Regions from separate parts of the Tardiphaga sp. 768_D3_N2_1 genome, predicted to be linked through region 1. Evidence: riboswitches for the same ligand, from Rfam matches in the RefSeq annotation. Region 1 holds a riboswitch; each other region holds the start of a gene.

Region 1 (3,827 bases):
GACGTTTCGATGGAGATCACATCCGCGTCCATGGCGCCGATCGCATCGATGATGTCGTTGAACTCCGAATAGCACATGTGCGTATGGATCTGCGTGTCATCCCGCACGCCCGACGAACAGATGTGGAAGCTTTCCACGGCCCAATCGAGATAGGACTTCCATTCCGACTTGCGCAGCGGAAGCCCTTCACGGAGCGCCGCTTCGTCGATCTGGATCATGCCGGCGCCGGCCTTCTCCAGATCCGCCACCTCATCGCGGATCGCGAGCGCGATCTGGCGACAGGCGACCTCGCGGGGAATGTCGTCACGCACGAACGACCAGTTCAGGATGGTGACAGGTCCTGTCAGCATCGCCTTCATCGGCCGTTCGGTGAGCGACTGCGAATATTGCCACCATTCGACGGTCATCGGATGCGGCCGGGACACGTCGCCGAACAGCACGGGAGGCCGGACGTAGCGGGAGCCATAGGACTGCACCCAGCCATGCTTGGTGAAGGCGAAGCCGGAAAGTTGCTCGCCGAAATACTGCACCATGTCGTTGCGCTCGAACTCGCCATGCACCAGCACGTCGAGCCCGATATTCTCCTGCCAGCGCACCGCCCTCGCCGTCTGGTTCTGCAGGAACGTCTTGTAGGCGGCATCGCTGAGTGCGCCCCTGACATGGGCTCCGCGTGCGTTTCTCACTTCCGTGGTCTGCGGAAACGAACCGATGGTCGTTGTCGGGAATGCCGGCAGCTTGAAGCGTCGATGCTGTTCGCCTGCTCGTAAGGCAAAGTCACTGCCGCGCCGACGCATGGTCGCATCGACAGAGGCGACGCGCTTCGCGACAGCAAGGTCGTGGATCTTCGACGATGCCAGTCGCGCAGCCGCCGCGACATCAGACGCGGCAAGCGTTGCAGCGACATCTGCGCGACTGCCGGCCAGCGCAGCACCAAGCGCGGCCAGTTCTTCCATCTTCTGGATCGAAAAAGCCAGCCAGCTTTTGACGTCCGGATCGAGCTCGGTCTCAAGGCCGAGATCGATCGGCACATGTAACAGCGAACAGGATGGCGCGAGTTCCACGCGATGTCGCCCGAGCAGATCAACCATGGGCTCCAGTCCATCGAGCAGACTGGACAGATCGGACCGCCAGATATTGCGTCCATCGATCACGCCAAGCGAGAGGACCATGTCCTTCGGCGCATTTGCCGCGACTTCATCGAACTGATCCGGCGCGCGGACCAGATCGAGATGAAGCCCGGCGACGGGAAGCGACAGCGCCAGATCGAGATTATCGCCGAGTTCGCCGAAGTAAGTGTTCAGCATGATCTTGAGTTGCGGGACCTCTTCCGCAAAAGCGGCATAAGTCCGCTGCAGCGCCTTCTGCGCAAGGGCGTCGAGATCGAGCACCAGACATGGCTCGTCCAGTTGAACCCATTCGGCGCCCTTGTCGGCCAGTTCGCCGAGTACCTCGACATAAACAGGCAGCAATCGATCGAGCAGTGTCAGCGGATCGAATGACGCATCCGCACTCTTGGCCAATTTCAGATAAGTCACGGGACTGACCAACACAGGCCGCGTCTGATAGCCGAGTGACCTCGCCTCCTCATATTCCCTGAGCGGTTTGCGCGACGCGAGACTGAAGGTCTGATCCGGCGTCAATTCCGGCACCATGAAGTGGTAGTTGGTATCAAACCATTTGGTCATCTCCTGCGCTGGCACGCCGTGGGACGCATCATGCGCGTGGGGCCTATGCTTACAGGCCTCGTCATGCGCGGCACCTTGCGATCCACGCGCCATGGCAAAATAGGTCGCGAAGGAAACGTCGCCGCCGGTCCAGCCATAGATATTCGGAATCGCGCCCACCATGACACTGGTATCGAGCACCTGATCGTAGAAGGAGAAGTCGTTCGACGGCATGACCGTGATCCCGAGCGACTTTTGACGTGCCCAGTTGGCGGCACGCAGCCCGACGCCGACATCGATCAGCGCATTCTCGTCGATTGCACCGGACCAGTAGCTTTCCAGCGCCATCTTGAGTTCGCGCCGCGGACCGATCCGTGGCGTACCCAATGTAGCAACAGGAAGTGAGGTAGTTGATTTTGAAGAAGTAGACTTTGACACAGTAGACATGGCTTAACCCCAATGATTGGGGGCAAAAGGCCAAAGTGACACGTCTGGATTCCACGACGGCAGCCGCGGAATCGCAACCGCACCACCGGGACACCCCGCCCGAGGACGTTTATGTTGTCGAGGCAGGTCTCCTGGCTCGCGGGTCAATGCTGCTGTCCGGTCTTCCCAAAACCTTTGCAGGTCTCAGTGACTTTAATGGACAGCGGCTCACCGCTTACAGTTGCGGGGGCAGCTCCGGCCTTGGCTTAACGCCTCACCGGCTTCCCTCTTAGCTTCGGGCAAACCTTCCCGAAGAACCACGACGGCTTCACATATGGGCAACATCGCGCAGCAGTCAACAGAGCACGCGCGGGCTAACTCTGCCCACGCGTAGCGGCGCATTGAAGATTCCAGAGCTGGAGTGGGCCGCAGCCCCGAGATCAAACGCATCAAGCCCGGCACGAGGCCGGGCTTGTGTGAATACGAACTACACTTCGTCGATTGCGCTTACGCGCCGTTGAGGAACTGCAGCGGATCGACCGGCGACGACCCCTTGCGTATCTCGAAGTGAAGCTGCGGCGACGTGACTTCACCGGACTGCCCGGACTTGCCGATCACCTGACCGCGCTTGATGGTCTCGCCACGCTTCACCATCAGCTCACTCGCATGGGCATATGCGGTGACGTAGCCGTTGGAGTGACGAACCAGAACCAGATTGCCGTAGCCCTTCAGCTCATTGCCTGAATAGGCAACGACGCCATCTTCGGCAGCCTTGATCGGCGTGCCTTCCGGCACGGCGACGTTGATGCCGTCATTGGACTTGCCATTGGTCTTGGCGCCATAACCTGTGACCACGCGGCCGCGCACCGGCCAACGGAACGTCGGCAAAGCGCCGGTTGCGTCAGCGGCTTTAGTCGGCGATTCCGGCGCGGTTTCTTCAGGCGTCGTCGTGGCGCTTGCCAGACGGGCCTTCTGTGCGGGCTCGGCAGACGCAACACGGGCCACGGCAGCGGACGTGACTGCGCCAGCCGGAGCGGCCGTCACGGCTGCGACGGGCGCAGCCAGCGGCGCGGCTGCGGGAGCCGCAGAAGCCGTACGTGCACCGGGCACAGTGATTTTGCTGCCAAGCTTCAGCTGGGCATTCGGCGCCAAACCATTGGCGCGCGCGAGTTCGGCGACCGGCACGTTGTTCCGGCGCGAGATGCTCATCAGCGTATCGCCGCGATTGACGAAATGCGTGGTCGACGCGCCGACGGCAGGCTTGCTCGGAGCAGCAGCAACGGCCGGAGTTGCCGCGGCGCCCTGGCGCGGAATGATCAGCGACTGGCCAGGCGACAGCGCGCGTGGACCCTTGTAGCCATTGGCCTGCAGGATCGCGGCCGACGAAACATTGTAGCGCTTCGCCAGGCCATCAAGCGTATCGCTGGTGCCAACGATGATCGACGTGCCGCCATCACGGGCAAGGCCGTTGGTTGCTGCAACCGAGCGCGGTGCCGTGGAGCCGGTGGTTTCGATCGGCGCACGTGCGGGCGGCGGCGTATACATACCGTTGCCGCCCCCGCTGACGGGAGCAGCCGACGCAACCGGACGAGCCGTCGGATAAGATTGCGGCGCGGAGATCGGCGGCGGCAAAGCCTGGGATTGATACTGCGGCTGCGGATTATAGGCCGGGCGCTGATACTGCGGCAGCTCCCGGCGCTCGACCGGCGCGCGTGGTGCTTGCTGCGGCACAGAGCC
Region 2 (3,827 bases), 1.6 Mb from region 1:
CCAGGGATGAAATCACCATGCCAGCACCCAAACCGCCCGCTTTCGAAACGCTGAGTCTGCATGCCGGCCAGCATCCGGACGCGATCACCGGCGCGCGCGCCGTGCCGATCTACCAGACCACGTCCTATGTGTTTCAGGATTCGGATCACGCCGCTGCGCTGTTCAATCTCGAACGTGCCGGCCACATCTATACGCGCATCTCCAATCCGACGACGGCAGTGCTGGAAGAGCGCCTCGCCGCGCTCGAGAATGGCGTCGGCGCGGTGTGCACCGCGTCAGGCATGGCGGCGTTGCATCTCGCCATTGCCACGCTGCTCAATGCCGGCGATCACATCGTGGCATCGTCCTCGCTCTATGGCGGCACCATCAACTTGCTGGCGCATACGCTGCCGCGTTTCGGCATCACCACGAGTTTCGTCAAGCCGCGCGATCTCGACGCCTTCAAGGCGGCGATCAAGCCGAACACCAGACTCATCATCGGCGAAACCATCGGCAATCCCGGCCTCGAAGTGCTCGACATTCCCGCCGTCGCCGACATCGCCCATGCCGCGAAGATCCCGCTGCTGATCGACAACACCTTCGCGACGCCGTTCCTGTCGCGGCCGATCGAGCTCGGCGCCGACATCGTGATGAATTCTGCCACCAAGTGGATCGGCGGCCACGGCATCGCCATCGGCGGCGTCATCGTCGACGGCGGCCACTTCGACTGGCACGCCTCCGGCAAGTTCCCGCAACTCACCGAACCCTATGCCGGCTATCACGGCATCGTCTTCGACGAGCAATTCGGCAATGCCGCCTTCATCATGCGCGCCCGCACCGAAGGCCTGCGCGATTTCGGCGCGTGTCTCTCGCCGACCAATGCCTTCCAGCTGCTGCAAGGCGTCGAGACGCTGGGTATCCGCATGGAGCGCCACATGACCAATACACATGCAGTGCTGGCGGCGCTCACGGCAAACAAGGCGGTCGACTGGGTGCTGCATCCGTCGCTGGAGACTCATCCGGACTATGCGCTGGCGAAACGCCTGCTGCCGCGCGGCGCCGGCTCCATCGTCTCCTTCGGCATCAAGGGCGGCCGCAATGCCGGGCGCAAATTCATCGAGGCGCTGAAACTGACCAGCCATCTCGCCAATGTCGGCGATGCCAAGACGCTGGTCATTCATCCCGGAAGCACCACGCATCAGCAGATGGACGCGGAGCAGCTCAAGGCTGCCGGCATCGGCGAGGAGCTGATCCGCCTCTCCATCGGCATCGAATCCGCCGATGACATCATCGATGACCTCGCGCAGGCGCTGCGCATCTCGCAGAAGGGCTGAGCGATGCAACTCACCGTCAACGGTCACGAGACCTATATCGCGAATGGCGGCCGCACATTCGATCCATCGCTCCCGGTCGTCGTGATGATCCACGGCGCCGGCTTCGATCACTCGACCTGGGCCCTGCATACCCGCTGGTTCGCGCATCACGGCTTCGCCGTGCTGGCGCCGGATCTGCCGGGCCACGGTCGCTCGAAAGGCGAAGCGATCACGACCATCGCCGATCTCGCCGACTGGACTGCAGCATTGATCGACGCATCCGGCGCAAAGACCGCACGACTGATCGGCCATTCCATGGGCTCGCTGATCGCGCTGGAGGCCGCAGCGCGGCATCCCAGTAAAGTCACGCGCCTCGATCTGATGGGCACGGCAGGGACGATGACCGTCGGTCCGGATCTGTTGAAGGACGCCGAAGCCAACCAGCATTCGGCCATCGACATGGTGTCGATCTGGGGTCTCGGCTTTCGCGCCGAGCTCGGCGGCAGCCTCGCGCCGGGGTTGTGGATGCATAGCGGTGCGCAGCGCGTGCTCGAAGCCACAAAACCGGGCGTGTTGTTCGCCGATCTCAACGCCTGCAATACATACCAGAATGCGCTGACCGCTGCGGGCCAGCTCGATATCCCCGTCACGCTCATCCTCGGCGAGCGGGACATGATGACTCCCGCCAAGGCCGGCAAAACCCTCGCCGCCGCATTGAAAAACGCCCGGACGGTGATTCTGCCCGGCACCGGCCACATGATGATGGTCGAACGTCCCGACGACGTGCTCGCCGCGCTACAGATCGCGCAATAGAGTCTGGAACGGGTCGATGGCTGTTGCACCGCGCTGCGCGCTGTGCTTCCTGTCCTCTCAGTTATCGGTGCCTCCGCGAGGAGGTGAAACGGGAATGCGGTGCGGGGAGATATCCCCAATGCCGCGGCTGCCCCCGCAACTGTAAGCGGCCATTCCGGGTCCACAAAGCCACTGAATTTGCAACGCAGATTCGGGAAGGCGGACCGGGAGACCACCGCGAGCCAGGAGACCGGCCGGTAACGAGTTTCACACTCGTTCGACGGTGGGTCGACGGAAGGGGTTAAATGACTATCCGGAATTTGGCTGCAGGCACTGCAGCCGTTGTTGTTCTGTCCTGTTCTCACAGTGCTGCGCATGCGCAGTCCAGTGCCGAGCAGCTCTCTGAGATCGTGGTGACTGCGGACAGAACACCCGAGCAGCTCAATCGCACCGGCAGTTCGATCAGCGTCGTGTCAGGCGAAACCATCGCGACCAGCAATCCTGGCTCGCTGGTCGATGCGCTGCGCACCGTGCCCGGTCTCGACATCACGGAGAACGGCGGTCCCGGCGGCACCGCCAATGTGCGCCTGCGCGGCGGCAATACCGGCCAGACGCTGGTGATGATCGACGGCATCCGCGTCAACGATCCCACCGCAGCATCGGGCGATTTCGAATTCGCGATGTTCACGCCCTCGGCCATCGAACGCATCGAAGTCCTGAAGGGACCGCAGAGCGCACTCTATGGCTCGGACGCCATGAGCGGCGTGGTCAACATCATCACCAAGAAGGGCTCCGGTCCCGCGCAATTCAACGTCCGCACCGAAGCCGGCAGCTACGGCACGGTCGTGACGCAGGGATCGCTGACCGGCTCCAACGGCCCGTGGTCCTATGCCTTCACCGGCGGCGGCCAGCACAGCAACGGCTTCTCGCGTTACGGCTACCGTATCCCTGCACTTGAAGCGAAGTTTCCGAATCTCGAAAACGACAGTTTCGACCGCGTCGGCGGCTCGGCCCGCATCGGCTACGATGCAGGCGAAGGCATCCGGCTGGAGTCGGGTATCGTCCACTCGTTCACGCGCTCGGCCTATGACGCGGCAACCGGAACGCTTCCGGATACGCCGTCTGCAGCAACGCGTCTGCTGCAGACCGTCTATGGCCGCGTCGGCATCGATTCATTCGGTGGCATTCTGACTCACAATGTCACCGTGTCGAACACCCATACCGAGCGCTCGTTCACCGACGTCAGCTACAAGACCAACATGCTGCCGCAGAACACCACCACGAAGATCTCGGATTATGTCGGCAACAGTCTCGGTGCCGAATATCAGGCAACCCTGAAGCTCGGCGCATTCGGCTCCCTCGTCTATGGCGCTAAGACGCAGACAGAGACTGCGCAGACCTACAGCACGAACATCACGCCTATCGCGGGTCCTCAGACACCTTTGCTGTCAAAACAGCAGGATACTAACTCGCTCTTCGCGTTGTGGTCGGTGCCGATCGGCGAGCGGCTCAACGTCACGCTCGGCGGCCGCGTCGACGACGTCGTCGACGTCGCCCGCTTCGAGACGTGGCGCGCCACTGCCGCCTACAATATTGCGGAAACCGGCACCAAATTTCACACCAGCGCCGGCACCGGCGCGAAAGCGCCAACGCTATTCCAGCTCTACGACGTGACCTATGGCAGCAGGAACCTCACGCCGGAAACCAATTTCGGCTACGATGCCGGTATCGACCAGAGCCTGT
Region 3 (3,827 bases), 1.8 Mb from region 1:
TGCGGCGGCGGTCGTCGCCGGTGTTCTTGCGCAGATCGAGGAACTCCTCGATATCGATATGCCAGGTCTCGAGATAGGCGCAGACCGCGCCCTTGCGCTTGCCGCCCTGGTTGACCGCAATCGCCGTATCGTTGGCCACCTTCAGGAATGGCACCACGCCCTGGCTCTCGCCATTGGTGCCCTTGATGTGGGCGCCGAGGCCGCGCACGCGGGTCCAGTCATTGCCGAGACCGCCGGAATATTTCGCCAGCAGCGCATTGTCCTTCACCGACTTGAAGATGCCATCGAGATCGTCGGCCACCGTGGTGAGGAAGCACGACGAGAGCTGCGGCCGCTGCGTACCCGAATTGAACAAAGTCGGCGTCGAGGCCATGAAGTCGAACGACGACAGCAGATTGTAGAATTCGATGGCGCGGGCTTCGCGGTCGATCTCGCGCAGCGCAAGACCCATGGCAACGCGCATGAAGAAGGCCTGCGGCAGTTCGATGCGATTGCCCTGCACGTGCAGGAAGTAGCGATCATAGAGCGTCTGCAGGCCGAGGAACTGAAACTGCAGATCGCCTTCCGGCTTCAGCGCCGCCGCGATGCGCTTGAGATCGAAGCGCGCGAGCTCGGGATCGAGCAGTTCGGCTGCGATTCCGGTCTTGATATAGGCACCGAAATATTCGGCATAGCGCGTCGTCATGTCGGCCTGCGACGCATGGGTCGGGCTGCCGTGGACATAGGACAACACTTCGGTGCGCAGCTTGTCGAGCAGCAGGCGGGCACTGACGAAGGTGTAGTTTGGCTCCTGCTCCACCAGCGTACGGGCGGCCATGATGCCGGCCAGCGCCAGTTCATCCACCGTGATGCCGTCATAGAGATTGCGGCGGGTTTCCTCCAGCACCGGCGCGGCATCGACGCCGTCGAGCCCGGCGCAGGCCTCGTTGACGATCAGCGCAAGACGCGCCGAATCGAGCGGTGCACGGGTGCCGTCGGCGAGGGTGACATGCAGCACCGGGGCGGTGGAGACGAGCGCCGGCTTCGCTGCCAGTTCCTCGGCGCGGGTACGGGCGCGTTCCTCACGATACAGCACATAGGCGCGGGCGACCTTGTGGTGCTCGCTGCGCATCAGTGCCAGTTCGACCTGATCCTGCACGTCCTCGATATGGAAGGTGCGGCCTTCACCGACGCGGCGCGTCAGCGCAGCCACGACTTCGCCGGTGAGCTGCTCCACCGCCTCATGGACGCGGCGCGACGCCGCTGCCGTGTGGCCCTCGACCGCGAGAAACGCCTTGGTCATGGCCACAGAAATCTTGCTGCCGTCGAACGGCGACACCGTGCCGTTGCGGCGGATGATCTGCATCGAGGGTTCGCGCGCAGGCGCAACGAGCGTCTCCGGCGGGAGTTGAATGAGCGGTGCATGGACCGCATCGCGGGTGTTGGTAGAATTGGCCGCGCCGCGGCCTTGGGACAAAACGGAAGATGAAGTAGGCATCGGCAGGACCCCGTGTGATGCATCAAGCAATGGGGGCTGGGGCCGAAAGGACGCTGCAAAATACACGGCGGAGATCCGCCGGCATTGCCTGCAAGCGACCGCTGGGACACCCCGCCCATGGACGTTCTGGTGTCACGGCAGGTCTCCTGACTCGCAGATCCAACGCTTGTTTCGGTCTTCCCAGTGCCAGCGGCACCAGTGACGTGGTCGAAACAAACTCTCTGCTTACAGTTGCGGGGGCAGTGCCGGAATGTGACGCTCAAGAGCGTCTTTCACCGGCTTCCCTATTATCCACCAAGTCTTGCGACAGGGCAGACCATGACGTCTACATTTGGTGTGAACCGCGGCGAAGTGTCAAGCAAGCATTGCGATCCCCGACAACAAATCCGGCGCGGCTGTTGGTTCAGTGGACAACCGCTTGCGTGGCGGAAACTGCGGGATCGTTGGCGGTTTCTGAACGATGCGATTCGTTGTCCGCAAGCACTGTGAGGGGCAAAAGATGGCCATCAATCAATGGAGGATGACATGCGGAACCAGGCAACGAGCACTGAGAGAACCGACTTCAACGCGTTCGTGGAGGCAGTAGACGCGATGCAAGCGTTCGAGACGACGGAGCAGATCGCCCGCCGCCGCGTCGACGAGATGCTGAACGAGGCGCTGATGGACAGCTTTCCTGCGAGCGATCCGATCTCTTCGCTGCAACTCGCCTGAGCAGAATCAGACCGCGCGAAAGCTGACGCGATACTGGCTAGGCGTAAGGCCCAGCCGTCGCACGAAGACCTGACGCATATGTTCGGCGGTGGTGAAACCGGATTCATAAGCCACCACCTTCAGCGGCATATCGCTGCCTTCGAGCCGGTTACGCGCCGTGTCGATCCTTGCGCCTTCGACAAAATCCGCCGGAGTCATCTTTGTTTCCTGCTTGAATGTCCGCGCGAAGGTGCGCGCGCTCATGCCCGCCACATCGGCCAGTTCATCCACACTGTGGGCATCGCGCAGATGGGCCATCACATGGGCATGGCCTCGCGCGATCGGCGAGTCCGGCTCGGCCGGCGGCACCAGATAGGGACTGAACTGCGACTGGCCACCCTGGCGCTGCGCCACCACGACCAGACGCTTGGCCACGGCCAGCGCGACGTCCGCGCCATGATCCTCCTGGACCAGAGCAAGACCCAGATCGATGCCTGCGGTGACGCCGGCCGAGGTCACCAGCGCGCCGTCACGACTATAGATGCGATCGAACTCCACATGCGCTTTCGGAAAGCGCAGCGCCAATAGCGGCGCATTCTGCCAGTGCGTCGTCACCGTCTTGTCGTCGAGCAAGCCTGCGTGGCCGAGCGCGAATGCCCCGGTGCACACCGAGCCATACCGCCCCGCATGAAGCGCCGCATTGGCCAGCCACTCTGTGAGCTGCGGGTCGGCTTCAGCCGTCGGCAGCCCTGGCCCACCGGCCACCAGCACCAGATCCCAGGGCTTGTTCGCATCACTGAACGCCAGATCGGCGGATATCCGCAAACCGTTCGATGCGCGCAGCGGCGCACAGTCTGCTGCGACAAGCGTAATGTCATATCGATCATCCGGAGCGACAAAGCTATTGGCCTCCATGAACACATCGAGCGGACCGGCAACGTCCAGCGACTGGACACCCGGAAAAATCGCAAGAGCGACAGTCTTCATGGTGATGTTTCATTCCATCAATGGCGGAGGCCCAGAGTGCTACGGATTAGATAGTCACATTTCGGCAGGAAATCACGGGTGAATGGCAGTTTTGCAGGGCGCTGTGCGATTGCGAGGACACAGCCCCCGGACGACAACGGATGCGTCAGATCCACAACGGAAAGAGCATCCCATGAGCAAGATCATCGCCGGCATTAAAGTGCCTGACAGCGCCCTCGCCCGCCAGGTCGACCAACTGGTACGCGATACCGAGAGCGATCTTCTGTATCACCACTCCAATCGCGTTTTCCTGTTCGGCGCACTCGCCGGACAGCGCAAGGGTCTCAAGGTCGATCCGGAGTTACTTTATGTCGGCGCGATGTTTCACGACATGGGCCTGCAGGCGCCCTATGCGAGCCAGGATGAACGCTTCGAAGTCGATGGTGCGAATGCTGCGGCGGACTTTCTACGCAGTCACAGTATCGATGAGCGCGACATCGACGATGTCTGGGACGCCATCGCGCTTCACACGACACCGGGCATTCCCAAGCACAAGCGGCCGGTGGTAGCGCTCGTGACGGCTGGTGTCGAGATGGATGTATTGGGTCTTGAGTACGAGGCCTTCACCGAACATCAACGCCACGAAGTCTGCGCGTGCCATCCGCGTGGCCATGACTTCAAGAACGGGATCATC

Evidence for each region. Region 1 has a riboswitch for cobalamin ahead of metE (5-methyltetrahydropteroyltriglutamate--homocysteine S-methyltransferase). Riboswitches for the same ligand answer to the same signal wherever they lie in the genome.
Region 2: linked by a shared signal. The riboswitch ahead of AB8A27_RS17455 (TonB-dependent receptor plug domain-containing protein) and the one ahead of metE (5-methyltetrahydropteroyltriglutamate--homocysteine S-methyltransferase) in region 1 are both predicted to bind cobalamin.
Region 3: linked by a shared signal. The riboswitch ahead of AB8A27_RS01315 (ribonucleoside-diphosphate reductase subunit alpha) and the one ahead of metE (5-methyltetrahydropteroyltriglutamate--homocysteine S-methyltransferase) in region 1 are both predicted to bind cobalamin.

Annotation. Positions count from the first base shown of each region.
Region 1 covers NZ_CP197245.1:2,072,779-2,076,605, reverse strand. Annotated here, with positions in the region: gene metE (5-methyltetrahydropteroyltriglutamate--homocysteine S-methyltransferase) at 1-2,111, opposite strand, end outside; cobalamin riboswitch at 2,216-2,427, opposite strand; gene AB8A27_RS09515 (peptidoglycan DD-metalloendopeptidase family protein) at 2,598-3,827, opposite strand, start outside.
Region 2 covers NZ_CP197245.1:3,700,360-3,704,186, forward strand. Annotated here, with positions in the region: gene AB8A27_RS17445 (O-acetylhomoserine aminocarboxypropyltransferase) at 18-1,313, shown strand; gene AB8A27_RS17450 (alpha/beta fold hydrolase) at 1,317-2,105, shown strand; cobalamin riboswitch at 2,154-2,357, shown strand; gene AB8A27_RS17455 (TonB-dependent receptor plug domain-containing protein) at 2,390-3,827, shown strand, end outside.
Region 3 covers NZ_CP197245.1:268,405-272,231, forward strand. Annotated here, with positions in the region: gene AB8A27_RS01315 (ribonucleoside-diphosphate reductase subunit alpha) at 1-1,477, opposite strand, end outside; cobalamin riboswitch at 1,597-1,813, opposite strand; gene AB8A27_RS01320 (hypothetical protein) at 2,003-2,188, shown strand; gene AB8A27_RS01325 (GlxA family transcriptional regulator) at 2,195-3,154, opposite strand; gene AB8A27_RS01330 (HD domain-containing protein) at 3,327-3,827, shown strand, end outside.